3 regions of the Aliivibrio fischeri ATCC 7744 genome follow, and region 3 is predicted to be linked to each of the others. Evidence: riboswitches for the same ligand, from Rfam matches in the RefSeq annotation. Region 3 holds a riboswitch; each other region holds the start of a gene.
What was found. Region 3 has a riboswitch for thiamine pyrophosphate ahead of thiC (phosphomethylpyrimidine synthase ThiC). Riboswitches for the same ligand answer to the same signal wherever they lie in the genome.
Positions count from the first base shown of each region.

Region 1: another riboswitch for thiamine pyrophosphate. It lies ahead of thiB (thiamine ABC transporter substrate binding subunit); the one in region 3 lies ahead of thiC (phosphomethylpyrimidine synthase ThiC).
Region 2: another riboswitch for thiamine pyrophosphate. It lies ahead of thiD (bifunctional hydroxymethylpyrimidine kinase/phosphomethylpyrimidine kinase); the one in region 3 lies ahead of thiC (phosphomethylpyrimidine synthase ThiC).

Region 1 is NZ_CP092712.1:278,232-288,681, forward strand. Features, by position in the region: gene mpl (UDP-N-acetylmuramate:L-alanyl-gamma-D-glutamyl-meso-diaminopimelate ligase) at 1-649, shown strand, start outside; gene AVFI_RS01325 (flavin prenyltransferase UbiX) at 651-1,268, shown strand; TPP riboswitch at 1,317-1,429, shown strand; gene thiB (thiamine ABC transporter substrate binding subunit) at 1,483-2,499, shown strand; gene thiP (thiamine/thiamine pyrophosphate ABC transporter permease ThiP) at 2,542-4,146, shown strand; gene thiQ (thiamine ABC transporter ATP-binding protein) at 4,146-4,850, shown strand; gene rapA (RNA polymerase-associated protein RapA) at 5,044-7,953, shown strand; gene rluA (bifunctional tRNA pseudouridine(32) synthase/23S rRNA pseudouridine(746) synthase RluA) at 8,016-8,753, shown strand; gene AVFI_RS01355 (universal stress protein) at 8,804-9,241, opposite strand; gene AVFI_RS01360 (TRAP transporter permease) at 9,293-10,450, opposite strand, start outside.
Region 2 is NZ_CP092713.1:1,404,702-1,415,151, forward strand. Features, by position in the region: gene AVFI_RS19815 (protein-disulfide reductase DsbD family protein) at 1-902, shown strand, start outside; gene AVFI_RS19820 (GGDEF domain-containing protein) at 1,096-1,902, shown strand; gene thiE (thiamine phosphate synthase) at 1,908-2,546, opposite strand; gene thiM (hydroxyethylthiazole kinase) at 2,557-3,360, opposite strand; gene tenA (thiaminase II) at 3,393-4,055, opposite strand; gene AVFI_RS19840 (ABC transporter substrate-binding protein) at 4,073-5,020, opposite strand; gene AVFI_RS19845 (ABC transporter permease) at 5,048-5,866, opposite strand; gene AVFI_RS19850 (ABC transporter ATP-binding protein) at 5,859-6,605, opposite strand; gene thiD (bifunctional hydroxymethylpyrimidine kinase/phosphomethylpyrimidine kinase) at 6,598-7,476, opposite strand; TPP riboswitch at 7,579-7,676, opposite strand; gene AVFI_RS19860 (YcjF family protein) at 7,737-8,762, opposite strand; gene AVFI_RS19865 (YcjX family GTP-binding protein) at 8,759-10,156, opposite strand; gene pspC (envelope stress response membrane protein PspC) at 10,252-10,450, opposite strand, start outside.
Region 3 is NZ_CP092712.1:28,562-39,011, reverse strand. Features, by position in the region: gene AVFI_RS00165 (multidrug effflux MFS transporter) at 1-239, opposite strand, end outside; gene AVFI_RS00160 (LysR family transcriptional regulator) at 337-1,302, shown strand; gene AVFI_RS00155 (aminopeptidase P family protein) at 1,403-3,196, shown strand; gene thiH (2-iminoacetate synthase ThiH) at 3,285-4,397, opposite strand; gene AVFI_RS00145 (thiazole synthase) at 4,408-5,178, opposite strand; gene thiS (sulfur carrier protein ThiS) at 5,180-5,392, opposite strand; gene AVFI_RS00135 (HesA/MoeB/ThiF family protein) at 5,385-6,218, opposite strand; partial or broken gene thiE (thiamine phosphate synthase) at 6,211-6,873, opposite strand; gene thiC (phosphomethylpyrimidine synthase ThiC) at 6,941-8,875, opposite strand; TPP riboswitch at 9,064-9,176, opposite strand; gene AVFI_RS00120 (voltage-gated chloride channel family protein) at 9,598-10,450, opposite strand, start outside.

The DNA of each region.
Region 1 (10,450 bases), 250 kb from region 3:
TGGTCAATGGAAAGCCATCAAACTTCAAAAAGATGGTAGTCAGTTTGATGTATATTTTGAGGGTGAAAACGTTGGGCAAGTTAATTGGGACTTAGTTGGCGATCACAACGTAAGTAACGCGCTTATGGTCGTTGCTTCTGCTCGCCACGTGGGTGTTACCCCTGATTTAGCTTGTGAAGCTTTGGGTAAATTTATCAATACTAAGCGTCGTCTTGAGTTGAAAGGCGAAGTAAATGGTGTGACGGTTTATGATGACTTTGCTCATCACCCAACAGCTATTGATCTAACATTAAATGGTCTACGTAATAAAGTCGGTGATAAAAAGATTATTGCCGTATTAGAACCTCGCTCAAGTACAATGAAGCTTGGCGTTCATAAAGATACATTAGCGGCTTCATTGCATGCCGCAGATTCAGTTTATCTTTATCAACCAGATAATATCGCATGGTCAGTTGATGACGTTGCACAACAATGTACTCAACCTGCTCACACGCATAATAACATTGATGCGTTCGTTGATATGATAGTGAACGAAGCACAGCCAGGCGATCAAATTTTGGTAATGAGCAATGGTGGCTTTGAAGGTATTCACGGTAAATTGCTTTCACGCTTAGGTGATGCCGTAAAACATATAGAAATGGTGGATTAACATGAGTAAGCAAAAAGCAATTACGTTAGCTATGACAGGGGCTTCAGGAGCGCCTTATGGATTGCGTTTGCTCGAGTGTTTACTTGCTGCTGATTATCACGTGTATTTTCTTATCTCTTCTGCTGCTAGAGTTGTAATGGCGACAGAACATGATTTGAAATTACCAAGTGGACCTGATGCTATGAAAGCGGCATTAGTTGAACACTTAGGTTGTAATGCAGATAAGCTAACTGTTTGTGGTAAAGAAGACTGGTTTTCTCCAGTAGCTTCTGGTTCTGCTGCACCTAAACAAATGATTGTCTGCCCATGTTCAGCTGGTAGTGTTGCTTCAATTGCTCATGGTATTTCTGATAATTTAATCGAAAGAGCGGCTGATGTGGTTTTAAAAGAACGAGGTCAGCTGATTCTTGTGGTTCGAGAGGCGCCATTCTCAACATTACATTTAGAGAATATGCTTAAGTTATCGCAAATAGGGGCGACAATTATGCCTGCGGCCCCAGGTTTTTATCATCAACCTAAATCCATTGAAGATTTAATTGATTTTATGGTAGCAAGAATTTTGGATCATTTAGGTGTAGAGCAAGGGCTTGTACCTCGCTGGGGTTATGACCATCGATAGCTGCACAATAAAAGCTCTGGCTCATTAAGCTATTCACACTTACAATACGACTTCTCATCGGGGAGCTTTGGCTGAGATTAATGAAGATTGGATAATGTTCATTTAAACCCGTATCACCTGAACCAGATAATGCTGGCGTAGGAATTGAGATGACATTCTCCTATGAGTATTTCAACTCTAGCCTGTGCCGCTCAAAAGGACGAAAGAGCGCATAATGAAAACAACAGTAACTTCATTTCCAGTTAAAAAGCTATCTCTCGCTATTGCATTAGCAAGCATATCTTCTTTTTCTGTATCCGCATCAGAAACACTAACGGTATACACTTATGATTCATTTGCAGCGGATTGGGGCCCAGGACCTAAAGTTGAAGCGGCATTTGAAGCTAAATGTGGCTGTAATTTAGAGTTGGTTGCATTAGATGATGGCGTATCAATTTTGAATCGTCTACGTCTTGAGGGAAAGAATGCTAAAGCTGATATTGTATTGGGTTTAGATAATAACTTAATGGCGGAAGCGAAAAAAACGGGGTTACTCGCTCAACATCAAATAGATACAAGTTCGGTACATTTACCTAATGGGTGGAGTGATACAACGTTTATTCCTTATGACTTTGGTTATTTTGCTTTTGTTTACAACAAAGAGAAAGTAACTAATCCTCCAAAGAGTCTAAAAGAGTTGGTTGAACAGCGCGACGATTTAAAAGTGATTTATCAAGATCCTCGAACTTCAACACCGGGACAAGGTTTATTGCTTTGGATGAAGTCCGTATATGGTGACGATGCCGCTCAAGCATGGAAGCAACTATCTAAAAAAACAGTGACAGTCACAAAAGGTTGGTCAGAAGCTTATAGTATGTTTTTAGAGGGGGAGTCGGATCTCGTTTTATCTTATACAACATCTCCTGCTTATCATATTATTGCTGAGAATGATCAACGATTTGTAGCAGCTAATTTTTCAGAAGGCCATTACACTCAAGTTGAGGTGGCTGCAAAAGTGAAATCAACAAAGCACAATAAACTTGCCGATGAGTTTTTAGCATTCATATTAAGTGATGAGTTTCAATCTGCGATGCCAACAGGGAATTGGATGTATCCAGTCACTCAAATTGAGTTACCAAAGGGATTTGAAACACTGACGGTTCCTAATAAAGCATTATCATTCAGCTCTGAAGATATCGCACAAAAGCGAAAATCTTGGATTCGTGAATGGCAACATGCATTAACTTTTTAATTGGTGTAATAAGGAGCCAATAGTGCTCCTTTATCTTATTTCATGAAATCTCGAACTCTCTTTAATTCTACGCCTTTCATCGGTTATATCGTTGCGGCAACTATTCTCTGCTTTGTTGGTGGTGCAATTAGTGCACTTTTAATTGAATCACCGAGTTTAGACTTACGTATTATTTGGTCTGATCCATATTACCGCTACATCACTCAATTTAGTTTATATCAAGCATTTTTATCAACAATAATCAGCGTTGGTTTAGCTATACCAACAGCCTATGCTTTATCTCGCCGTCAATTTATAGGTCGAGGGTTACTGCTAAAGCTCTGTGCAACCACATTAGTGTTACCTGTGCTTGTTGGTGTTTTTGGTTTATTGGCTATTTATGGAAATAGTGGATTAATTGCTGATGCTTTTGCTTGGTTTGGATCTTCTTTGCCATTTTCGATTTATGGCCTAAATGGTATTTTATTGGCTCATGTTTTTTTTAATTTCCCTTTTGCAACTCGGCTCTTACTGCAATCATTAGATTCTATTTCCATTGAACAACATCAGTTATCTGCACACCTTGGATTAATGGGGTGGAGTAAGTATCGTCTTGTTGCATGGCCAAGAATAAAACAGCAATTGCCACATGTTGCTGGGTTGGTCTTTATGCTTTGCTTTACGAGTTTTGCTACCGTAATGGCGCTAGGTGGTGGCCCTAAGTCCACAACAATAGAGTTAGCAATATACCAAGCAATTAAGTTTGATTTTGATTTGCAATCAGGTGCCATTTTGGCTTTATGGCAAATGTTATTATGTGGATTATTATCATTGTGTATTCAACGGTTCTCAAAATCAGTTTCTGTTGATTCAGCATCGTTATCACAGGTGGTTTTATATCAAGATACCAATAGAGCAAGGTGGTGGGACTGGGCGTGGATAACGGTTTTAGGGATTTTTATGTTACCGCCCTTATTTATGGTTGTCCTTAGTGGGCTTAATTCACAATTATTTGTTGTCATCACATCATCGGAGTTTTGGTCTGCATTAATCAACTCTTTAATTGTGGCCTTTGGTGCCGCTGTGATTGCATTACTTCTTGGTGTTCTGCTTTTACATACAACTCGGTCTTTACGTTTAAAACAAAAAAGATTATTAGCAGATAAGTTAGATCTGATTGGTGTGATGATTTTAGTCACGCCAGGGTTGGTGATCAGTACGGGGCTTTTTTTATTATTAAGAAACATAACCGATGTCTTTAGTATCGCTATTTGGATTGTCATCTTAGTCAATGCATTAATGGCATTACCTTACGTAATAAAAACATTAGCTCAACCTTTGTTGCATATTGCACAGCAGTATCATTTACTGTGTGCAAGTTTGGGATTGTACGGATTGTCACGGTTTAGAGTGATTGAATGGAAAGCATTAAGAAAACCTTTTGCTCATGCTTTTTCTATTGCTTTTATTATGTCTGTTGGTGATTTAAGTGCGATTGCCTTGTTTGGTAGCCAAGATTTTAGAACGCTACCACTCTATTTATTTCAATTGCTTGGCAGTTATCAGATGGAAGCGGCAGCCGTTATTTCATTGAGCCTTTTATTATTGAGTGTGGGTGTGTTTGTTGTTGTTGAATGGCTATTTTTATCAAAGAAAAGGAAACAGTAATGCTGCGTTTTTCTGATGTGAAATATCGATATTATACTGATTTGTTTGAGTTCGATTTGAATGTAGAGCAGGGAAGCGTTGTTGCTATTTTAGGTCCTAGTGGAGCTGGTAAAAGTACCTTATTGAGCTTATTGGCAGGTTTTATTGAACCTGAAAGTGGTGATATTACAATAAATAACGAATCACAGCTTTCACTTGCTCCTCATCAACGTCCTTTATCTATGTTATTTCAAGAGCATAACCTTTTTGCTCATTTATCTGTTGCTGAGAATATTGGCTTGGGTATTAAGCCTAATTTACGTTTAAATGAGAAAGATAAAAAAACGAATTATGATGCGGCTCGCCAAGTTGGGGTTGATGATTTGCTGCAACGTTTGCCTGAGCAGTTATCTGGAGGACAAAAGCAACGTGTAGCCTTAGCCCGATGTTTAGTTCAGCAAAAACCTGTCTTATTATTGGATGAGCCATTTTCAGCGCTTGACCCTATCTTAAGGGAAGAAATGATTGTGTTAATTCAGGCGTTGATAAAGAGTGAAAAATTAACCGTTTTAATGGTGACGCACAGTTTACAAGATGCAAAAGCCCTTGCTTCTCATTATGCTTTTATTTGCCAACAAAAAGTGCTGAGTCACGGACGTATTTCTGGTTTGCTTACTCAAGAAAATCCACCAGAATTAACGCAATATTTACAAGCGGTAAAGTAAACTTTGTTTATAAAAATGCGTATAATCGACTACACTCATTTTTATAGTAAATTGGCGTGACCTGAGTGCTCTCATACAGTAACATTAGCGCCCTTTTGAGCCTTAACCTTTGCGGGTTGTCTATTCTTGGCTTTCGAAAAAATTCTCATTCCATATCTTATAAAACAAATTAATTTTGAGGTGCGTTACCACTATGTCATTTGCTTTGGGACAACGTTGGATCAGTGATACAGAAAGTGATTTAGGTTTAGGTACGGTAGTGGCTGTTGATGACAGAACCGTATCATTACTTTTTGCTGCATCAGAAGAAAACCGTTTATACGCAAAACACGATGCTCCCGTTACCCGAGTGATGTTCAATAAGGGAGATACCATTGAAAGCCATGAGGGCTGGTCACTTGATGTTGAAGACGTTATTGAAGAAGGTGGTTTATTAACTTATATCGGTACTCGAGTTGATACTGACGAAGCCAATGTGATACTTCGTGAGACGTTATTGAGTCATCAAATCCGTTTTAATAAACCTCAAGATAAATTATTTGCAGGTCAAATTGATCGTATGGATCGATTTGCTTTGCGTTTCCGTGCACTTCAAAACCAATATGAACAACACAAAAGCCCGATGCGCGGTTTATGTGGCATGCGTGCAGGATTGATCCCTCACCAATTATTCATTGCTCATGAAGTGGGCCGTCGTTATGCTCCACGTGTTTTATTAGCCGATGAAGTGGGCTTAGGTAAAACCATTGAAGCGGGTATGATCATTCACCAACAGGTGCTTTCTGGTCGTGCTGAGCGCGTATTGATTGTTGTACCTGAAACACTGCAACATCAATGGTTAGTTGAAATGATGCGTCGTTTTAACCTTCATTTTTCTATCTTTGATGAAGAGCGTTGTGTTGAAGCTTATGCAGATTCTGAAAATCCATTTGATACCGCACAGTTTGTTTTATGTTCTTTGGACTTTATTCGTAAGAGTAAACGTCGCTTTGAGCAAGTAGTAGAAGCTGATTGGGATCTACTGGTTGTTGATGAAGCACATCACTTAGAATGGAATCAAACGAAGCCTAGTCGTGAATATCAAGTTATCGAAGCGATTGCAGAAGAAACGCCAGGGGTATTACTGCTAACAGCGACACCTGAGCAATTAGGCCATGAGAGTCACTTTGCTCGTTTACGTCTATTAGATCCTGATCGTTTTTATGATTATGACGCATTCGTAGAAGAAGAACGTCAATATCAACCTGTAGCTGATGCAGTAACGGCATTAATGAGCGGTGAAAAACTATCAAATGATGCGAAAAACCGTATTACTGAATTGCTTTCTGAGCAAGATGTAGAGCCGCTATTTAGAATTATTGAATCATCAGCAGCTGAAGATGAACAAGCTCAAGCTCGCCAAGAATTAGTGGATAACTTAATGGACCGTCATGGTACGGGTCGTGTGTTATTCCGTAATACTCGTGCAGCTATTAAAGGTTTCCCACAGCGTAACCTTAATTTAATGCCAATGCCTTTACCATCTCAGTATGCTACGTCTATGCGTGTTGCAACCATGATGGGTGGACGCATGACGGATGAAGCTCGTGCAATGAAGATGCTTTATCCAGAAGAGATCTTCCAAGAGTTTGAAGGTGATAGTGCGACGTGGTGGCAGTTTGACCCGCGTGTTAACTGGTTGCTTGAGCTACTGAAAGAAAACCGTAATGAGAAGGTGCTTATTATTGCATCTCGAGCTTCAACGGCATTACAACTTGAGCAAGCATTACGTGAGCGTGAAGGTATTCGTGGTACGGTTTTCCATGAAGGTATGTCAATTATTGAACGTGATAAAGCGGCAGCTTACTTCGCACAAGAAGAAGGCGGTGCACAGGTATTGATTTGTTCTGAGATTGGTTCTGAAGGTCGTAACTTCCAGTTTGCTAATCAGCTTGTTATGTTTGATTTACCGTTTAACCCTGACTTACTTGAGCAACGTATTGGTCGTTTGGATCGTATTGGTCAAAAACGCGATATTGAAATTCATGTTCCTTACCTACAAGGTACATCTCAAGAATTGCTTGCTCGTTGGTTTGATGAAGGTTTGAATGCCTTTGGCGAAACTTGTCCAACAGGTCGTGCTGTTTATGACAAATTTGCTGATGCAATTATTGCTATCTTAGCAACAGGTAAATCTGATGGCTTAGAGTCATTAATTGAAGAGTCGGCTGCATTAAATAAAGCGCTAAAAGCACAATTAGAGCAAGGCCGTGACCGTTTATTAGAAGTTCATTCTAATGGTGGCGATAAAGCGAAAGAAATTGCAGAGCAAATTGCGGCAACCGACGGCGATACAAATCTTGTTAATTTTGCATTAAACCTATTTGATACCATTGGTTTAAACCAAGATGATAAAGGTGAAAATGCCATTGTTGTCACTCCAGCGGAAAACATGTTGGTATCAAGCTACCCAGGTTTACCTTATGAAGGTTGTACTATTACGTTTGACCGTGAAACAGCGCTTTCTCGTGAAGACATGAACTTGATCAGTTGGGAGCACCCAATGATTCAAGGTGGTATTGATCTTGTTTTAACCGAAGGGGTAGGGGCAACAGCGGTTTCTTTATTGAAGAATAAAGCATTACCAGCAGGCACTTTATTATTAGAACTGGTTTATGTAGTAGATGCGCAAGCTCCTAAACAGAGTGGTATTGCTCGCTTCTTACCTAAAACGCCTATTCGTATCATGATGGATGGTAAAGGTAATGATCTTTCTGCTCAGGTTGAATTTGAAAGCTTTAACCGTCAGCTAAGTCCAGTTAATCGTCATATGGCGAGCAAGTTGGTTAATTCGGTTCAAAAAGAGATCCATGGATTAATCGATAAAGCGGAAATTAGCATGGAAGAGCGCTTAGAAAGCGTTCGCACTGATGCTGAAAAAGAGATGAAAGCAGCACTTAATTCAGAGCTTGAACGTTTACAAGCTTTGAAAGCAGTCAACCCAAATATTCGTGATGAAGAGTTAACTCAAATTGAAACTCAAATGAGCGAACTATCTGGTTATATTGGTAAAGCACAAGTTCAGTTAGATTCATTACGTCTAATTGTAGTGAGCCATAATTAAGTAACATCATGCTCTCTGAATAATGGTATGTTTCAGAGAGCATGCCTATAGTGAGTATAAGCATGGCAATGCTGGAATATTTACCACCCCAAGATCCGTGGATAGACATTGTTTATCAAGACGAATTTATTTTAGTGGTAAACAAGCCATCTGGTTTATTATCTGTACCTGGCCGAGCTCCTGAGCATTACGACAGTATGTGGAGCCGTTTAAAGGTTGAATTCCCTGATATTCAAGTTGTACATCGTTTAGATATGTCTACGTCAGGGTTAATGTTGTTTGCGATGAATAAATACAGCGAACGTCATTTAAAGAAACAGTTTCAGTACCGTCTAACGCATAAAATTTATTATGCGCGAGTATGGGGAAACATTGAGCAAGATGAAGGTGAAATTGATTTACCTTTAATTTGTGATTGGGAGAATAGACCAAAACAGAAAGTGTGTTTTGAGCATGGCAAACCTTCTCAAACTCGCTATCAAGTTGTAAGACGTGAAGAGAAAACGACGATTGTTCGGTTGTTACCGATCACTGGGCGCTCTCATCAATTACGTGTACATATGCTATCGATTGGGCATCCGATTGTTGGGGATGAGTTTTATGCGAATGAGGAAGCGAAAAATTTCTCTTCTCGTTTGGAGCTGCATGCGGCTGAATTGAGCTTTTACCATCCAAAATCGGATTGGGTTCGCTCTATTTTTGTCCCTTGTGATTTTTACCCTGAAGCACAAGAGATGATGTTCTCTATTTATGATCCAATAAGAAAGCTACCAGATTATAAAACATTGAAATCATCTTAATAAAAAATCAGTTCGAGATGAATGTCTCGAACTGAATCTTTTCATTATGGTTAGCCTTGTGGCTTTACAACCATGACATTGATTGGTGAGTTTTCAACAACTTTACTTGCCACCGAACCAAGCATCACCTTATCAATTTTTGAGCGTTTGTGACTTGGCATAACAATAAGATCAGCACCTAAGCGTTCTGCGTAATCAAGAATTGTGACATAAGGTTTTCCTTCTGACACATGAACTCTATATACGACTTCCTCATCAACAAACTTCGCAGCAAACTTGTTTAATTGTTCGGATACATCAGCTTTCATTTGCTTTGCCGCATCTTTCGGAAAGTATGTAGAGACCATAGACATATGAATCCCCGGCAATACATTTAAAAGATGCAGCTCTGCATTTGATTGTTTTGCATGCCAAACCGCTAATTCAACGGCTTTATCTGCAAACCCTTTTTCGTTTAAATCTACTGGAACCAAGATCTGTTTATACATATTTTTATTACCTAATTTGGGGAGATGATACTCCCCATAGATTCCATTCAATTATGCCGCTAAGTTATCCTTTTTTGCTCGGCGACGTTGATTTAAGCCTAATGCCAAAAGTAGTAGTAGAGTTGGAACAAATACCCACTCTTTTAATGGACGATCTGCATCAAGGACAACTTGTTTGATTTCCCAATCAAAATCAATACCAGATGCTTCAGCAGGACTTCCAAACTCAACCATATCGACAATCATTTTGTTGTCGACTTCAGATAGCATTAGCCCCATTGAACTGACTCGTTCTTCACCTGTAATAGCTCTCTCATCAAAAGGTAAACGAACAGTTTTGTTTATGATGTCACCTTCTAGGTTTTCACCACTCACTTGTAATTCCAGTGATTGTCCTATATTTAGCCCTTCTGCGATTTGAGCAATCTCAATTCCTTGGTGATAATCTTTTGCTGGATACAATTGATCCCACCAGTACCCCGGACGGAATAAAGAGAAAGTAATTAACAATAAAAGAGCGGTTTCCCACCATTTTGTTTTAGTAAACCACCAACCTTGTGTTGCTGCAGAAAAAGTAAGCATAGCAATGATCGATGAAATAACCGTTAATGCTAGGTGCCACCATGAATCAATCCCCATTAACAATAGTTGAGTATTGAAAATAAACATAAATGGCAGTATTGCAGTACGGATATCATAGGTAAAACCTTGGATACCTGTTCGTATTGGATCGGATTTCGCAATCGCTGCTGCTGCAAATGCAGCAAGACCTACTGGCGGTGTATCATCCGCTAAAATACCAAAATAAAAGACAAATAAATGAACAGCAATTAATGGAATGATTAATCCATGAGCAGCACCTAGTGTCACAATAACTGGAGCCATAAGGGTTGATACAACAATGTAATTTGCTGTTGTTGGTAATCCCATACCAAGAATTAAACTGATCACCGCAGTAAATAACAGCATTAATATGATGCTACCGCCAGAAATAAATTCTACGAAATCAGTCATAACAAGGCCGATTCCCGTAAGTGTTACTACACCAACAACCGTACCAGCTGCTGCCGTTGCAACACCGATACCAATCATGTTTCTAGCACCTGATACTAGACTTTCTAGTAAATCATCAAATCCTTGTTTTACACTTTCGAACATATCGTCATCTTTAGTAAAAAAGCTGATTAATGGTCGTTGAGTTAACAAGAT
Region 2 (10,450 bases), on a different replicon from region 3:
TATTCGAAATACAACTTTCGCATCGATTTTCAACGTTTATTGCCCAAAAAGGGGACAATTCAACACTCGGAAATTTTATACAAGGGATGTTTGCAACACTATTAGCAACACCATGTAGTGCTCCATTTTTAGGGACAGCTGTCGCTTTTGCTTTAGGTGCTAGCACATTAGAAATGCTATTAGTCTTTACTTTCTTAGGATTGGGCATGGCCTTGCCTTGGTTGTTCTTTGCTGTTTTTCCTCACTTAATTTCATATATGCCAAAACCAGGCCCATGGATGAACAAAAGCAAAATCGTTTTTGGTTTAATGATGCTGAGTTCAACATTTTGGTTATTGAGCTTGCTTTCGCCATTCATTGGAGTCTTATTAACAATAATTATAGCCTTACTTTTTAGTATTTATTTACTCTATAGCATTGCTCATATACATGGAAAAAATACGGTAATCGCAATTATTGCTGTCATTATTTTTTTAAGCAGTTCAATACTTATTATTGGCAGTATGACAACCAAGTATTGGGTCACTCCGACCGAAGATAACTTACGCTGGGAATCATTAAATGAGCATGCTATTGATGACTATGTACAACAAGGAAAAACCGTCTTTGTTAATGTCAGCGCTGACTGGTGTATTACTTGTAAAACCAATAAAATCGGTGTGATATTACAAAACCCTGTCTATCCTGCATTACAGAAAGAAAACGTAATTACCATGCAAGGAGACTGGACTCATCCAAGCCCTAAAATAACTGAGTATTTAAAAAGCCATCAACGATATGGAGTTCCTTTGACCGTTGTATATGGGCCTAATGCTCCGCAAGGTCTAATTCTTCCTGTTTTATTAGATGGCGATGAGGTCGTTCATGCACTTAATTACGTAAAAGACAACTCTAATCAATAACACGAGATAATAAAACCCAAATAGTTACATTAAAAAGTGAATCCCCCCTCAAAAAGCTGCTGTTTATTTCTAATCGCAGCTTTTTCTTTATATTTCATAACAAATCAACGATAAAATCGCCTTCGCTCCTTGTTTTTTATCGTAAACTAAATTGTTATACTTAACAGCACCCCATAAATAATGGCTAATGATCATGACAAATAAGAAAATGCCCTTCATCGCTGTTGCGATTCTCTTCATTTTTCTTTTTGTCTGTGTGTTTTTTTATCACGATATTGGATTTGAGTCCTCATCAGACATTGGTTTTGAAGGCTTAACCCTTATTCTGCTTACTTATATTTTTTTAACTACTTTTAACGTCTTCAAAAAGCATCCATTTCTTTTTTCTGGCTCTTGTCTGCTCTTATTTAATAAAAGTTATGACTTATTAACAGAATTTCCTCAGGTTGAATTTTATGCCGACCATTTTGAAGTTATAGATACTCTATTAGATGATGGTTCCTTATTTATTGCATTTTTACTCATTGCTATTGGCATTACTAAAATGATGCAGATATTAGCAAAACAAACCATGAAAGATGAACTAACTAATCTATATAATAGAAGGAAGCTGTCTGAAATAAAGTTAGCTGAGTTTGATCTTATTTATTTTGATTTAAATGATTTAAAAAAAGTGAATGACTTAAAAGGACATCAAGTTGGTGATTTAATGATCATTCGTTTTTCTCAAGCTCTTAGAAATGCATGCCTTGAACAAGAAATGGCTTTTCGTGTCGGAGGAGATGAATTTATCGTAACGACTCATAAAGGTCGTTCAAGCGCGTTTATTAAACACGTACATGAACAACTCTGTAATGAACAAATTTCTTTTGCTTATGGCATAAAAACATCGACTAAAGATGATTTAGAAAACGCGCTAATTTGTTCTGATAAACGCATGTATGATATGAAAGAAGAGCAAAAAAAAGAGCACCAAAAAAAGTGCTCTGATTCTATATAATTGGATTACGTTTTTAATTCTACGTCATCATTCATTAAACCCAACAATGCTTGGCTTGCTTGTTTTGGAGAAGAAGCATGACAAATTGCAGAAACCAAAGCGATCCCATCAACGCCTGTATCACCAACCTCTCGAATATTTGAGTCATTAATCCCACCAATGGCAACAAGTGGTAATTGACTTTCTTTTACCGCAAAAGCCAACCCCTGAATTCCCCATTCTTTAATTATATTAGTCTTAGTTGGTGTCGAAAATATCGCGCTAATACCAAGATAATCAACAGGTAGTTCTTGGGCTTTACGCAGTTGTGTTTCATTCTCAACAGATAACCCTAGAATCATATCAGGGCCTATCAATTGACGGGCTATTTGTGCTGGCATATCAGATTGGCCTAAATGAACGCCATCCGCTTGAACTGCCAATGCCACATCAACACGATCGTTTATGATTAGTGGTACACCACTATCTTTTAGTATTTCTTTTATCGCTAAAGAACGTTGAATAAAAGCACGTACATCGCCATGTTTCTCACGAACTTGTACCATGGTGACACCACCTTTTACCGCCTCAGCAACAACATGGCACAATGTATCAATATCTTGTTTTTCATCTGTCACTAAATACAATGTATACGGATTATTCATACTATAAAACCTAAGCATTAACCGTTAATTTCAAACGACGAGTGAGTGTTTCTTCATCTAACTGATAGAGCGTATCTAATAGGTTCATTTGCAAACTACCCGGGCCAGCTGATTGCTCTGCTGCAATCTCTCCCGCAACCCCTAAAACAGCAGTTGCAACAACACCAGACTCATCACCGATTGCAGCAAAGGCACCGGTTAACGCAGTGTGCGTACAACCCATACCTGTAACAAACGGCATCATTGCATGACCATTATTCAGTTTGTATTGTGCATCTTGAGTTACGATGTAGTCTGTCTCACCAGAAATTACCACACTACATTGATACTTTTGTGCAACGTAACACGCCGCTCCCACAGCCGAATCACTACTATCTAATGCATCGACCCCTTTACTTTGTGCATTTTCACCAGCGAGAGCGATAACTTCAGACGCATTAGCACGAATAATTAACTTATTTGCAGTTTCAGCTATTTGACGAGCAACTTGTGTTCGTAACTGGCTAGCACCACAACCGACAGGATCAAGAACCACGACTTTATTATTTAAATTAGCCTGCTCAACAGCAAAATGCATACGTGGTGTCCATACACTATCTAGTGTTCCAATGTTAATAACTAGCGCACCAGAGAAACTCATCATCTCTGCCATTTCTTGCTGACTATGTGCCATGATAGGTGATGCACCTAATGCTAACAAAGCATTCGCTGTATTATTCATCACAACGTAATTAGTAATATTAACAACTAGCGGTTTTTTCTCACGCAATAAAGCCAAGCATTCTACAATGTATTGTATGTTCATGATTGTCACTACCCTCTTTCCTATTCTTATTAATACACGCTTTATGCGTCATCCAACCCTTGCTGCCAAAATGCCACTTCCATACGAGTTGCCGTTTTAAAAATATGACATAAACGCTGTCCACGCTGGCTTTCTAACTCAATATCATTCAGTAGGATATCTAATTGCTTAACACTTTTTTCGACACCTTTTTGAAACTCTTCTCCACCATACATTTTTATCCAATTCGCGTAAGGGTTCCCCTCTAATACGGTAGATTCACTCGCTAATAATTGCGCACCAATAACAGCATAACCAATAGAACACGGTGCTAGCGCTGTATAGAGATCAATCACATCTCCTGACATTCCGGTATCAAGGACAAAACGTGTATATGCAACGGTACCAAAGGCTTCTGGTTCTGCCTCCATCTCTGGCTCTGAAATCCCCCATTCGCCACAATAAGTGACATGATGTGCAATTTCAGAATCTAATAATGCTTGAACACTAGGTAAAGCCATTCGCATTTCCGCTAACGTCCTCGCCTTATAAATCGCGAGTGCATAAGCTCTGGTGTATTGCTTCAAGAATAAAAAATCTTGTTTTAAATAATGTAAAAATGATGAATGTGCTAATTCACCAAGTGCTAATTGCTGAACAAAATTATGTTCCGTGTATTCATTCCATTCGCTTTGACACGCTTGAATCAAGTCTTGATGGTTCATATTTCCTCCATAGAATTTTATAGAACAGGAACAAAATCTTGTGCTTTTGGTTGTGTTTTTATCATTTGATGTCGATACATGAAGTCAGAAAATCGGTCATAACGCTGCAAATCTACCGCAGATGGACGCAATGCAAAACGAGTTAGTGTGTCATTCCATGCGCGTTTATTTAATTCATTATTTAATGTATCTGGCGCATAAGAAATAAAGGTCTTCCATGATTCTTCAGGGTGATTCACAATAAATTGCGTTGCTTTTTCGATAGCGTGGTTAAACTTCTTTAATGCATCTGCATCGTAAGTTTTAGCATTCGCAACAAAAACAAGCTCATCATACGATGGGACACCGTGCTCTTCTGGGAAGAACGATTTCGCTTTATACCCTTCCAACGCCAGCTGGTTAGTTTCGAAATTACGTAATCCCCCCCAAATTGCATCTACTTTACCTGATGCTAATGACGAAGAGAGAGCCCAACCAACATTGATAATATTGACGTCCGAAAAATTCACATTTTCTGTTTTTAACATGGTTCCAATTGTGGCTTCTTCATTGCCAGCAATCGCAATACCAATTTTCTTACCTTTCAAATCAGCCAATGAATTAATTTTTCCATTATCAAGTACCATCAAGGTATTCAGAGGGGTTGCAATCAAGGTAGCTGAGCGAATCAACGGTAAACCAGCAGCAACATCAATGGTTAAACTGGTTTGATACGAAATCGCCAGATCGATATTATTTGCAGCAACCAATTTGGCTGGCATACTTGGATCCGCTGGTTCTTGAATCGTAATATTCAAGCCTTCTTCTTTAAAATAGCCCTTTTGTTGTGCCACCACTACTGGCCCATGATTTGGGTTTACAAACCAATCCAACATTAATGTTATGGTTTTATCTTCAGCACTTACTATCATGGAATAGCTAGAAAGGATCAGAGTCATAGCGCCTTTAATTAGTACCTTCTTCATTTTTCATTGAGTCCTTTTACTTATACATTATTTATCGTGTTGCCACGGTATGAGTTTTTTAATTAATGCGTCTGCTAAAAAATACAAACTGACAGATAACCCCGCGAGAATAAATAACGCAGCAAACATTTCATCTATCATCATTCGAGCATTTGCTTGCAGCATTAAATAGCCCACCCCCTTACTTGAGCCGACCCATTCCCCAACGACAGCTCCAATAGGTGCGACAACAACAGCAACACGAATACCTGAAGCCAATGTTGGTAAAGCCGCAGGAAGACGAACGTATTTGAGGGTTTCCCACTTAGAGGCTCCCATGGTGTGAGCTAAATCAAGATAACCTGTCGGGGTATTACGTAAGCCGTCATAGCAGCAGGTAGTAACAGGGAAAAAAATAATTAATGCAGCCATCACCACTTTTGACGCAATACCGTAACCCAACCAAAGCATCAAAATAGGTGCAATAGCAAAAACAGGGACCGCTTGACTGGCTATTAATATGGGTAATAGCCAGCGTCTAAGTGGATCAAATAACAACATTTGTAAAGCGAACAATAATCCCATGGATAGCCCTAAACCAAGACCAAGTAAGATCTCTTGAGCTGTTATCCATGAATGCTCAAGCAACACGTCGTATCTTTCTATTAATTGAGAAAATACACTAAATGGACTAGGTAAAATGAAACTAGGTAAAGCAAAAGCCATCACAATAAATTGCCATAACCCCAAAATAACAATCGCACTAATTACATTCCTTATCATAGCGCTGATGCTTTTTTGTAATGGTTTTTCTTTTACCTGATTTGGCGTTGGTGAGCGTTGCTTTATAAGAATAAATTTAGACATAATCGACCTCTAAAGAATCAATTATTTGTTGCTGAAGAACCGCCAGTTCTGCATTGATTTTTCTAGGTATCGGCGTATTTGGAACCGTTAAAGAAATGGTAGAAGCGGGTTGACCTTTCATTATATAAACCCTATCACTCAATCTTAATGCTTCTTGTGGATCATGAGTAATCAATAAAACAGTCTTATCTACTAATACTTGAGCTGCAAGATTTTGTAGACGATAACGTGTAACCGCATCTAGCGCAGAGAACGGTTCGTCCATCAGTACCAGCGGCTTATCTTGCATGAGTGTCCTAGCTAACGCCACCCGCTGACGCATTCCGCCAGATAACTGTGACGGCATACTTCTTTCAAAACCTTTTAAACCAACAAGCTCTAACAACTCAAATGCTCGATTCTTATCTTCTTTCCTATCCTCTGAAAACTTGCTAGCAAAACAAACATTATCAATAACATTTAGCCATGGCATTAATAAGTCTTGCTGCGCCATATAAGCAATCTTTCCTTCTATGCTTTCTGTCCCATCAATGTGGATATCACCTGACCATTCGACTTTATTTTTCAGTAATCCCGCTAAATAACGAAGAATAGACGTTTTACCGCAGCCACTTCTTCCAAGAATTGCAGTCCACTTCCCTTTAGGGATCGTCATCTTCAATCCTGAAATAATAGGACTCTGACTATCGGTATATCGTAAGGTACCATTAGAAATGATTACCCCAATGCCGTTATTCATCACGCAACTCTTTTACATTCAGCGCAAAAAAATGATTAACAGGCCCATGCCCCTGACCAATATTCAAGTCATCCGCATGAGTAATTGCCTGAGTAATGTATTGCTTACCTAATTTCACAGCGGTTTGTAATTCATGACCTTGAGCTAAATACGAAGCAATCGCAGAAGATAAAGTACAACCCGTTCCATGAGTATTGCGAGTTTCAATACGTGCCGTTGATAAACGCTCAACGGTATCAGAAAGAATAAGTAAATCGGTACTATTGGTATCCTCTTCGAGATGCCCGCCTTTCAATAAAACCGACTTAGCACCTAATTGACGAAGTTGATTGATCATTGCAGTCATTTCGACTTCATTTTTTGGCACTTTTGCATTAATTAATGCTGCCGCTTCTGGGAGGTTCGGAGTGATTACATCAGCAAGAGGAAGTAGTTCGGACTTAAGGCTATCAATTGCAGATGCTTGAAGAAGTAAATCTCCACTAGTTGCTACCATAACAGGGTCAACCACTAGGAATTGAGGTCCATATTGTTTAATTTTTTTAGCTACAGAATGAATAATATCTGAGTCACTCAACATTCCAATTTTAACGGCAATCACATTTAAATCAGAAAAAACGGCATCAAGTTGTTGTTCAACAAATTCACCACTAATTGGATAAATTCCTGTTACCCCTTGAGTATTTTGAGCCGTTAATGCAGTAAGAACAGAACAGGAATAACCCCCTGTAGCTGAAATAGCTTTAATATCGGCTTGAATACCGGCACCACCACCACTATCAGATCCAGCAATGGTTAATACAATAGGAGTTGCTGCTAATTTATTTAGAATGGATGATTTAGAAGACGTTATTTCTGTGAAGGTAGACATGTTAATTTCCCTAACTGACGTTTAGGAAAAACAGTCAAATGAGATCACTCCTACGTATAAGCGTAAGCTCTCATCAAAAGAAACGGATCTAAAAAGATCGTGTCAAAAGGACCATTAGTTCCCTACGTCAGTACTAACTGAATCAGGTTCAACGGGTTCGCTATTGCGATCTCAGCCTATTGGCTCCCCGACTAATGACGTCATACTATCATTAATTGATTTGTAAATAGTATGATTTTTTCTGAAGATGTTAATTAGTTTTAATTTTGAGTACCTAGCTTTGATGCCAGCTGAGTAACTATCGTTTTACGCATATCTGATAATTTAGGTGCTTCATCATTAATCCAAGGCAATGGACGCATCAAATTCATGGTTTTTAAACCAAAACGAGCCGTGATTAAACCAATACCTAAACCTTGAGCTGCACGAGTTGATAATTTTCCTGCTAAACCAGTAGAAAGCATATCGACACCAACATCCGTTGCTATTTCCGTTGCTCCAGCAAAAGCCATATTTTGTAGAACCATTTTAAACAAGCGCAAGCGACCCAAGTAGCCTAATTCAACCCCATAAACTTCTGATACTTGTTCTATTAATCGGATATTACGCCATGCAACTAATAACATATCGACGACAGCTAAAGGGCTTAATGCAACCATTAGAGCAGATTCACCAGCATGCTTACTTATTAACGCTTTTGCTCGTTTATCTTGAACAGAGATGACCATGCTGTCATACATTTCAAATACTTCAGCATTGCTGTGATGTGGTTCAATACTGTTCTGCCAACGAGTATATTCAATAGGGTTAAGTTTCAAGTTTTTTCTAGCCAAACCTTCACAAAACACCTTTGCTTGCCCTATGCCATTACCATCAATCAATTCTGTAACTTGTTCTTGAAGCTCTGCACGATCTTTTAACTTACGAAGTGTCAGTAACTCTCGACCAATTGCCGTCACACCCAGTAATGCTGCAAAACTGATTAATCCAGCCCATCCTAATGAAAGAAAATCTGCCGATTGAATTGCAGTAATGACATGATCAATACTCTGCCAAAGCGTTAAACCTAAAAAACCAATAACCAGAGTTTTAATACTCCAATGTGTTCTCTTTTTTATCAATGACATTTCTATATCAGAGCTATCTGACTCCTCTTCATCCTCAGTTTTCTGAGGAATAAATGTCACATTATCATTAAACAATTTTTGAGTGTTCAGCGATTCAATTACATCTTGTTGTTTTAGTTCCTGCGATTGAAAAACACGCTGTTTTTTTAACTCACTCATATCAATTTATCTCCCAATAAGAACTGTATCGCTTTATCCATTCGAATATGCTGTAACGGTTTATCATTCTCATTTTTTAATGGTTGAAAACTCATAAAATTAAATGGTTCTGTTTCCCAGTACGCTTTACTTGGTATACGTTTTGGTACTTCTCCAGGAAACATCATCATTGGTTGTTGAGCTGTATTTATTCCAGAAATTGCCGCAAAGATCTCACCATCTTCATCAATCATTCCCGCTGTTGTTGCTTGAATAGAAGCAATGCTCATGCACTCCATCTTAATTCCTTCATAAGCGGTTTCTTGCCATGTTTGATAAATCATTTGTTGAAGCAACGACACCATATTAGGGTGTTGTTCTGGAGTAACATGATCCGCTTTTGTTGCGGCAAATAATACCTTGTCTATTTTCGGTGAAAACAAACGCTTAAGTAATGAACTCTTGCCATATTGAAAACTATGCATTAATTGATCTATTGCTTGGCGCATATCATTAAATGAATTTTCCCCTGCATTTAATGGTTGTAAACAATCAACTAAAACAATCTGGCGATCAAAATGACGAAAATGATCGTTATAGAACTTTTTAACCACATTCTGTTGATAATGCTTATAACGTTGCTTGAGCACAGCAATATTTGACCCTTTCTTTGCTTTTGCCAACTCTTCTTCTGTGTATTTATGTAAAAACATAAACGGAAAAAATTGCAAAACTGGAGCACCCGCAAGTTCCCCTGGTAAAACAAAGCGGCCGGGTTGTACCCAGTGCAGTCCTTTTTCATCTTTACAAGTATGCAAATAATCAGTAAATGCATCAGCAATACATGCCAATTGTTTTTCATCAACAGGTGCCAGAGGATCTAACTGTTTCGCTTCTTGTAACCACGTCTCTGAAAGCACTTTTCTATGCCCTGTTAAATTAGCTTGCTGTTGCTTTGACCATGCCAAATAATCCATATCCAACAACGGCAGATCTAATAACCACTCACCGGGATAATCAACAATATCCACAAACAGAGTTGCGCTGTCCTGAAAATGCTTAAGCACCCCAGACTTAGGTTTAAATTTGATAGCTAAACGTAGCTCACTAACGTCTCTTGTTGGTTCTGGCCAAGTTGGTGGATCAGATAACAGTGAATCCATTCCGTCGTCATAAGTAAAGCTTGGAATAGATAAGTTAGATTGCGGAACTCGTTTGGCTCCAATCAATCGCCCTTCACGACTCGCAGATAACAAGGGTAGCTTGTCACTTGTAGAGGCATGCAAGCATTGATTAACTAAAGAGGTGATAAATGCAGTCTTACCTGCACGAGAAAGTCCTGTGACAGCCAATTTCACATAGCGATCCATACTACGACTAACCCATCTGTTCATTTCTTTAGCTAATTTACTCATTTATTGTTCTCACTTTATTCATTTATACAAAGTGGAGTGTACAGAACCTAATCTGAACACTCCATGAACAAGGTATTACTTTGTTATAAATAAGGTTATAAGTTACGAAACTCTTTACGTACTTTATATTCAGAAGAAGTTACATAACCTTCCATACGACGAATTTTTTCTTCCATTCTCGCCATATCACGATCTACACGCTTAATCACCTCTGATGCAGATTGCCCAGCCTGCCATGGCTTGTTTTTTACGGTATGTTCACGACTTTCTTCTGCACGATAATACATTTCAATA
Region 3 (10,450 bases):
TCAGCCAATGGACCCGCAAATAACTGACCTAGCCCCATACTAAACATAAACCAAGTAATCGTATCTTGAGCCATTGTTGATGGTACATGAAACTCTGCCGCCATCGCTGGCAAAGCAGGAAGATAAATATCAATAGCTAATGGACTGAACAATACTAATACCACCATTAAGGTGATGATTTTTTTGTCCGAGACTGATGACATTGATGTTGCTGATTGAGGTGTAACTGGCGTGTGCATTGGTAACTCCTAAAATGATTCGAGGAGTGTACTCAATTAGAGATATGAACAGAAATGGTTTATATTCAGATCTAACATTCTTATTTGGAATATCTCTATGTTTTTCGAAAAACTGGCAAAGATTGATCTTAATCTTCTTCTTACGCTTCATTTATTATTAGAAGAAAAAAGTGTCACTCGTGCTGCTCAACGTTTGTGCTTAAGCCAATCTGCCGTTAGTAAAAACTTAGCTAAATTACGCGAACAATTTAACGATCCGCTTTTCTCTCGCACATCTTATGGTTTACAGCCCACGGCGAAAGCACGAAACCTTCAAGAACAACTACATACGTTATTAAGCCACTTAGAAAGCATCACTGAAGCATCAAATTTTGATCCTAAAAGCAGTCATTATCGATTTCGTTTAGGTTTGGTTGAAAGTACTTATCCATTACTGCTTCCACACTTCATGTCTTACATTTTAAACAAAGCCCCCAATGTCATGTTAGATACTCATGCATGGGATACCAATACATTAAAGAAACTTCAATCTGGTGAAATGGATATAGGTATTACAGGTAAAGACCTCGACCCAAAATACGCCAATATCACTATGCATACGCCTGAAGATATTTGCAGCAAAGAAATTTATCGAGATAGTCAAATGTGTTTGGTTCGCCGTAATCATCCTGTATTAAAACAAGAATGGACGTTAGACACTTACCTTCAACAACGTCATGTACAAGTTCGCTGTGATGGTAAAGATCAATGGTTGCTTGATTACAAATTAGCAGACAGAGGACTCGAACGTAGTATTGGTATTATTGTGCCTGATTTTAATAGTGCTGCGAGTTTATGTACTCATACCGATTTAGTCTTCACAGCACCAAGCCACTTTATAAAATTAATAGCCAAACAACTTAACTTAGTTGTATTACCCTTGCCTACAGACTTACCTCAAATGGCATACACCCTATTTTGGCATCAACAAAAAGAGAATGATGCGGCAAATTGTTGGCTTAGAAATACCATAATTAATCACTGTAAAGATTTATCAATATCAACAATTGCAGATGAACACTAAAAGCGCTAGGTTATAACTCTACAAAAAACATAACTAATTTCTGCCTCGTACACACGGACAGAGTCATACCAATTAATCACAGGTATAAAAGGACACTCAGATGCACCCACAAACTTCTCAGCGTGTTGAACAACTACGTACATGGCTTGCTCAACAAGATTTCGATGCCTTAATTATTCCTCATGAAGATGAATTTCTAGGTGAATATATTCCAGAGCATAACGAACGTTTGCATTGGGTTACTGGTTTTACTGGTTCTGCTGGTGCGGCTGTTATTACTAAAGAAAAAGCGGCTATTTTTGTGGATGGCCGTTATACCGTTCAAGTTCGTAAACAAGTGCCTGCAGATGTATTTGAATATCGCCACCTACATGAAGAACCACTGCTTGAATGGATTAAAGACAGTCTTACTTCGGGTTCAAAAGTGGCAATAGACCCACGCATGCACACAGCTCAATGGCTAAAAACAGCATCAAAAAATGTTGAAGCCGTTGTCACTCTTGAAGCAATCGCCACTAACCCTATTAATGAGTTATGGTTAGACCGCCCAGAAGTTAAAGTGTCTGATGTACGTTTAATGTCATTAGAATTTGTCGGCCAAAGTTCTGAAGACAAGCGTAAAGAAATTGCAAAAGAAGTCTCAAAGAAAAAAGCTGACGCTGCGCTATTAACACAACTAGACTCCATCTGTTGGTTATTGAATATCCGTGGTTTGGATGTTTCTCGCCTACCAGTACTTCTTTCTCATGCCATTATTCACGCAGATGAAAGTGTTGATTTTTTCCTAGAACCTTCACGTCTTCCTGCAGAGTTTAATGCTCATGTTGGCCAAGGTGTTCGAGTTCACCAACCAGATGCCTTGCAAGCAACATTAGAATCACTTGCAGGTAAAAAAGTTCTAGTTGATTCAGCAACATCAAACGCATGGATGTCATTAGTCTTAAGTAATGCGAACGCAGAAATCATTGAAGCATCTGATCCATGTTTACTACCAAAAGCCGCTAAAAACGAAACGGAAAAAGCAGGCATGCGTGCTTGTCATATTCGTGATGGCGCTGCTATGGCTAAATTCCTAACTTGGTTTGACGCAGAGATTGAAGCTGGCACTTTACACGACGAAGCTGTTTTAGCAGACAAACTTCAAGCATTCCGTGAAGAAGATGCCTCTCTGGCTGATTTAAGTTTCGATACTATTTCAGCAGCTGCTGGTAATGCGGCAATGTGTCACTACAATCATCAAAACCAACCTGAACCAGGTAAACTACAAATGAACAGTTTATACCTAGTTGATTCAGGCGGTCAGTATCCAGATGGCACAACAGACATCACTCGAACATTAGCGGTTGGTACACCAAGTGATGACATTAAACAGCAATTTACTTTAGTTCTTAAAGGCCATATCGGGTTAGCGAATGCTCGCTTCCCTAAAGGTACATGTGGGCATCAATTAGACATTCTTGCTCGCCAACATTTATGGGAGCAAGGTTATGATTATGATCATGGTACTGGCCACGGTGTTGGTCACTTCTTAAGTGTGCATGAAGGTCCTCAACGTATTGCTAAAGTAGTAAATAACACAGCGCTTCTTCCTGGAATGGTGCTTTCTAATGAGCCTGGTTATTATCGTGCAGACGAGTTTGGTATCCGTATTGAGAACTTAGAGCTAGTCGTTGAAATTGAAACTCAAGGTGACTTCTCGGTTCTTGGATTTGAGTCTTTAACACGTTGTCCTATCGACAAACGTCTGATCAATGTTGATATGCTAAATCGCCCAGAGTTAGCGTGGTTGAATAACTATCATCAGAAAGTCTGGAATGAAGTTAGCCCTCTTGTTGATGGCGAAGTAAAAGAGTGGCTTAAACAAGCGACAGCTGAATTAAGCTACGAAAGCTAATTCATTAAAACACGATAAAGAAAATGCCACGTATCTATTTGTATTAAAGAGCAAACGTGGCATTTTTTATGTTGTTTCACGTGAAACATCAATTTGAATAACTTCTATCCCAGTCCTTCCAAACTGGTTCAAACCCCCTCGCTTGTACCGCTAAAGAAACAGATTCAGCAGATCGTTCATCACTAATAGAAAACTGTTCAAGCTCTTGGTCATCATTTGCATAACCACCCGGTTGTGTTTTCGATGCAGCGGATATTGATGTGATACCTAATGGCAATACATTATCTCTAAAATGTTCAGACTCTCGAGTGGACAATGACAGTTCAACCTCGGGGTTTAACAACCGATAAGCACAAATTAATTGCACCAGTTGTTTGTCACTCATTATTGATTTTGATTGCAGCGCACCTTCACATGGTCGCAATCTTGGAAAAGAAATAGAGTAACGAGTCTGCCAATATCGACGCTCTAAATAATCCAAATGCGCTGCCACAAAAAAGCAATCTGTTCGCCACTCTTCTAGCCCAATAAGCGCCCCAATTCCAATCTTATCAATGCCCGCTTCTGCCAATCGATCTGGCGTTTCTAATCTAAATTTAAAATCGGTTTTATTTCCACGAAGGTGATGCTCCGCATAAGTAGATGGATGATACGTTTCTTGATACACCATCACCGCATCCAAACCTAAGGTTTTTAATTCTGCATACTCTTCTTGTTCTAAAGGCTGAACTTCCATTGCGAGATAATTAAACGACTGCTTTATCTGCGGTAATGTTTGACGAAAGTAATTCATCCCAACTTTGGTTTCATGTTCTCCCGTTACCAAAAGAACACTATCAAAATTCATCGCTTTAATCGCCCTCACTTCCTGTGCAACCTCATCTTGGTTGAGCGTCTTTCTCTTAATGCGATTCTCCATTGAGAAGCCACAATAAGTACATGCATTCGCGCAAAGATTAGAAAGATACAAAGGAATATAAAAACCAATCGTATGACCAAAACGTTGGCGAGTTAATCGTGCAGACTCTTGAGCCATTTGTTCAAGATAGCTTTCTGCAGCAGGAGAAATTAAGGCTTTAAAATCTTCAAGATCTCGTTTGGATTTACTTAGCGCTCTTTCAACATCATGATGCGTTTTACTATAGATAGAGAGTTTAACCTCATCCCAATGTAACTTTTCCCATTCATCAGTAAATGTCATTTCATTCACCTTAATCAAGAAATGCCGTTAATGGACTAGAAGCAACAGCTTGAGTATTAACTGCCGCCAACCCATTTTCATAAGCTAATCGGCCAGATTGCACCGCTAATTTAAATGCAGTTGCCATTGCGATTGGATTTCTTGCCGCAGCAATCGCAGTGTTCACAAGCACAGCATCAGCCCCCAGTTCCATTGCCAAAGCAGCATGATATGGCGCACCAATACCAGCGTCAACCACTACAGGTACTCGAGCTTGGTCAATAATAATCTCTAAAAAGTCACGACTGACAATGCCTTTATTTGAACCAATAGGCGCACCTAGTGGCATAACAGCAGCACAGCCAACCTCTTCTAGTCGCTTACATAAAACGGGATCAGCATGACAATATGGCAAGACAATAAACCCTTGTTTCACTAACTCTTCTGCTGCGGTTAATGTTTCAATTGGATCAGGCATTAAGTATTTGGGATCAGGGTGAATTTCCAATTTAAGCCAATTTGTGCCCAATGCTTCACGAGCCAGTTGTGCGGCGAAAATAGCCTCACGAGCATTTTTAGCACCAGACGTATTGGGTAATAAGTTAATTCCTGCATCCACAATCGGCTTTAATATATTGTCTTCAGGGTTATTCACTTCAACACGTTTTAACGCCATTGTTGATAATTCAGAACCAGACTCTATAAGTGCCTTTTGCATAACACTAGCACTTGGAAACTTTCCTGTTCCGGTAAATAAACGTGATCTAAACGTCTTATCTCCGATGGTTAATAAGTCATTCATGTTAACCTCCAGCGATTGCTTGAAATAAAGAGATGGATTCACCCTGTGATAACCCACGCTTTTGCCACTCTGATCTCGGTATTATCTGATTGCTGATTGCAACTGCACATCCCTGTGTATCAATACCATGGTATTCTAAAAATGAAGATAATGTATGCGTGACCTCAACTCGATAAGACACACCATTAAGTTCTATTGACATTAAATCACTCATGACAAGTCTCTCCCTTTGAGTGTGTTTCACGTGAAACATCATTGCTTACTGTTGAAGCACAGATTGAACATTGGCTGTCTTTTGGAATTGTTATCGATGACCAAGTCAAAAAGCGGCCATCAAACTGATGAATGGTGTCCCATTTCATGTAACTCGGTTGAGTAAGGTATTTAATGGTTTCTAATGCCTGTAAGTTTCCTATCATGCCTACCACCGGTCCCACAATTCCGAACGACTGACAGTTTTGTGTTTGGTGGCTTTCAGTAAAAGGAAATAAACAGTGATAGCACGACGTGTTTTTTTCCGTGACCTGATTTGAAAACAACATTAGCTGCCCTTGCCATCCAATTGCTGCACCAGAAATAAGTGGAACGTTATGCTTTACACATGCCGCATTAGTTTCATGACGTGTTGGCAAATTATCAGAGCAATCCAAAACAACGTCGACTTGATTAATAAAACGGGATAACTCTGGCTCTGTTAACTTATGGCTGATCACTTCAATATGAGTTGTACCATTCAACCCTTTAAGTTGCAGTGCCATTGCCATCGCTTTATTTTGATTTAGGTTGTTATCGCGATACACCACTTGTCGCTGTAAGTTGCTTAATTCAACTTTGTCTCCATCGGCAATGATTAATGTACCGATACCAGAAGCGGATAAATACATTCCAACCGAAGAACCCAATCCGCCACAACCGATGATGAGAACCGTACTATTTCTTAATGCTATTTGCCCTTTATCACCAATATCAGGCAACATAATTTGACGGCTATAACGCAGAAAATCTTGGTCACTTAACCCTTCCATTAACTGGTTACTCATAAGCAACCTCCTGTAGATTTCCTCTTCTTGGTTCAGAAATAATGGCGTTAAATTTCTCGACGGCCTGCTCTGTATCCTCAGCCTCAGTAATCGCTCGAACTACCGCAATACTATCAACACCGGTTTGCCACACATCATTAGCAACGGAGAGATCAATACCGCCAATCGCAACGGTCGGAATGTCTCCAGCTAATTGTTGATTCTTTGCAAGATTGGTCAAACCTTGTGGTTGTGATGGCATCTCTTTCGTTGGTGTCGGAAAAATATGACCAAGCGCTAAATAGCTTGGATTTAGGGCTTTTACTTTTAATAGTTCACTATCATCGTGTGTCGACAAACCAAGACAAATATTCGCCTCAGCAATCGCCTGTAAATCAGCAACCTCTATGTCTTCTTGTCCAAGGTGAATACCAAATGCTTTGTGCTTAATAGCTAACTGCCAATAGTCATTGATGAACACCTGAGCATCATATTCACGGCCAAGCCTAATCGCTTTTATAACCTGTTGCTCTAAGTCTGCTTGTTCTGGATTCTTAATTCTCAATTGGATTGTCTTTACATCGAGCTTTAATAATTTTTCTATCCACGACACATCATCAACTACGGGATATAAACCAAACTTACTTTTATCAATATTAGGGAATGCAAACATTGCTGTCTCACCTCAATTCCGTATACAAAACTAAGAGATGTTCCACGTGAAACATCCCTTATTATCATCGTTATTCAGCTTCAACTGCAGGATGATAAAGTTCAGACCCAGACGCTTTAAACTCTTCTGACTTTTGACGCATCCCTTCTAGAGGGTCATCTATCATCTTAATTTCGATTGCTTGGTCTAAAGCAACTTGTTCCGAATCTTTAGCGTACTCTCTGACTTCTTGTGAGATCTTCATTGAGCAGAACTTAGGCCCACACATTGAACAAAAGTGAGCAACTTTGCCCGATTCTTGCGGTAAGGTTTCATCGTGATATTCACGAGCGGTAATAGGATCAAGAGACAGATTAAACTGGTCTTCCCAACGGAATTCAAAGCGGGCTTTTGATAAGGCGTTATCACGAATTTGTGCACCCGGATGACCTTTGGCTAAATCGCCTGCGTGTGCTGCTAACTTATAAGTAATCAAGCCTGTCTTCACATCGTCTTTATTTGGTAACCCTAAGTGTTCTTTTGGCGTTACGTAACACAACATGGCACAGCCATACCAACCAATCATGGCAGCACCAATGCCTGAAGTAATGTGATCATATCCAGGAGCAATATCTGTCGTTAGTGGGCCTAATGTATAAAATGGCGCTTCATGACAATGTTTAAGTTGTTCATCCATATTCTCTTTAATCATGTGCATAGGAACATGACCTGGACCTTCAATAATGACTTGAACATCGTATTCCCACGCAACTTTAGTTAGCTCACCTAAAGTGCGTAATTCAGCAAATTGCGCTTCATCATTAGCGTCAGCAACAGAGCCCGGACGCAAGCCATCACCCAAAGATAAAGCCACATCGTATTTAGCACAAATTTCACAGATCTCACGGAAGTGTGTATAAAGGAAGCTTTCTTGGTGATGAGCAAGACACCACTTAGCAATAATAGAGCCGCCACGAGATACAATCCCTGTGACACGTTTTGCTGTCATTGGTACATAGCGAAGCAATAAACCAGCGTGAATGGTAAAGTAATCAACCCCCTGTTCAGCTTGTTCGATTAAGGTATCTCGCATCACTTCCCAGTTAAGGTTTTCGGCTACACCATTCACTTTTTCTAGCGCTTGATACATTGGAACCGTGCCAATTGGGACAGGGCTATTACGTAGAATCCACTCACGAGTTTCATGAATATTTCGACCCGTAGATAAATCCATCACCGTATCACCGCCCCAACGCGTTGACCAAACTAGCTTCTCCACTTCTTCTTCAATTGATGAACTCACCGATGAGTTACCAATATTAGCGTTAACTTTAATTAAGAAATTACGACCAATGATCATTGGTTCTGCTTCTGGATGGTTTATGTTTGATGGGATAATTGCGCGCCCTTCAGCAACCTCTTTACGCACAAATTCAGGTGTGATTTCTTTCGGTAAGTTAGCCCCAAAACTATGGCCAGGATGTTGGTGATTAAGTTGCTCATCTGCAAACTTTTGACGACCCATGTTTTCACGAATCGCTATATATTCCATTTCAGGAGTAATGATTCCCTGACGCGCATAATGCAGTTGAGTAACACACTGGCCTTGTTTAGCACGGCGAATCGTTGGGAGATTTCCATAACGAAGTTCATCAAGAGTTTCATCCGCTAAACGCTCTTGCGAATAAACAGAGCTCACGCCATCAAGTAACTCGGTATCATTTCGCTCTTCTATCCATTCTTGACGCAACTTAGGTAATCCTCTATATACATCGATATCGTAGCTTGGATCGGTATACACACCTGAAGTGTCATAAACTTGGATAGGTTCATTTGGTTCAAAAATTGGTGATTCTTTGGTACCACCAACTAAACTGTCAGCTAATGAAATCTCTCGCATAGGAACGCGAATATCAGGACGAGAGCCTTCAATATAGACTTTATTTGAATTTGGATATGGTTGAACCGATAACGATTCAATATTGGTTTTAGCATCTAAACGTGCTTGTTTACGGCTTGACGACATAGCAAAATTCCTTGATAAAAATAGAATAATTGCTTGCCGGATTTGAGTTGTAGCAAGAGGTTCTTAGTTTGTGCTGCAGAGAATATCTGTCTGTACTGTTATGCCCACAAGTTAAAAAGAATAAAAGCAGCTAAAATTCAGCTACGTCTGTACCTTTCAATCTGTAGATATGGTTTCATAAACTAAGATGTAAATTGTCTCTTGTTCCCTTCGCAGGTATTAGCCTGATCAGGTTCTACGGATCCCGCACTGCGGTCTCAGCTCGTACTTTAAAAAGCACTAAGCACTCCGACAAGTTTCCTTCAGATCGTTGAATCAAAATCTGAACGTATTCGGAGTATAAAGAAAGTATGCAAGAAATGAAATGGAAGAGAAAAAAGTTATCAAGTGGTTGGCTGAGTTTGTGAGTGAGCGCATATAGAGTTTTACATATCGACAATCCATATTAAACCTTGTGTGCTTCGCAGCAAAAAACCACCTTTGTCATCGGTAGATCTTACACCACCAAATACAATGTTCTTTTTTGTGGAGAAGTACATTAGGTTCGAATCCTCTCCCACAAGGCATATTGAACCTTGTGTGCTTCGTAACAAAAAACCACCTTTGTCATCCGTAGCTCTTACACCAACAAATACAGTGTTATTTTTTGTGGAGAAGCACATTAGGTTCTAATTATCTCTACCAAGTTCTAATCTAGATAAACCACCATGTTTCACGTGAAACTATTTGTCTTTTTTAGTTAGCTTATTCGCTAGGTGTTTTAATGACGATGAATTATGTTCACGATATGACCCTATTTTATTTAGGCCGTCATGATCACGACCATGCTCTAATGTTTTAGAAACAGCAACACGTTGCGAAGAGTAAATACCGGTATGACCACTAAAGTAATAAGCCGTATAACACGCTAATGCGAAATAAGGTAAATACTCAGCACCAAACAATTCTACGCCCATAATCGTACAAGCTAATGGTGTATTGGTTGCAGCTGCAAATACCGCAAGGAAACCCAGAGCAGCAAATAAATCAATCGGAGCCCCCATAACCCAACCTAAGAAGTTACCTAACGTAGCACCAACAAAAAACAACGGTGTTACTTCACCACCTTTATAACCAGCAGCAAGAGTAATCGCAGTTAATACCAGTTTTAAAATCCAGCTATACCACTCTGCTCCACCTTCGGTAAATGCAGAAGTAATACTCACACCACCATCACGACTTGGATAAACACCAATACCAATGTAATCATAGTTGCCAAGTAATTGCGTAATGATGATGACCATCAAACCACCCACAACGACAATCAAATATGGGTTTTTTAGTGTTGCATTAAACAGATCTTTAAAGCCATGAGTCAACTCACCAAACAAATAACCAGCAATACCAAAACCAATTGCAGCAATAATCACTTTAGCCATTAATAAAAGATCGATATCAACAGCATGACCAAACAAGGTGCTAACCTGATCAAAGTTAATTAAATAATGCGTATGATGGGCACCCCAAGCCGAAGCGACCACATTAGCTAAGATAGCAGCCAATAGCGCAGGAATGATGGCATTGAACTTAATACGC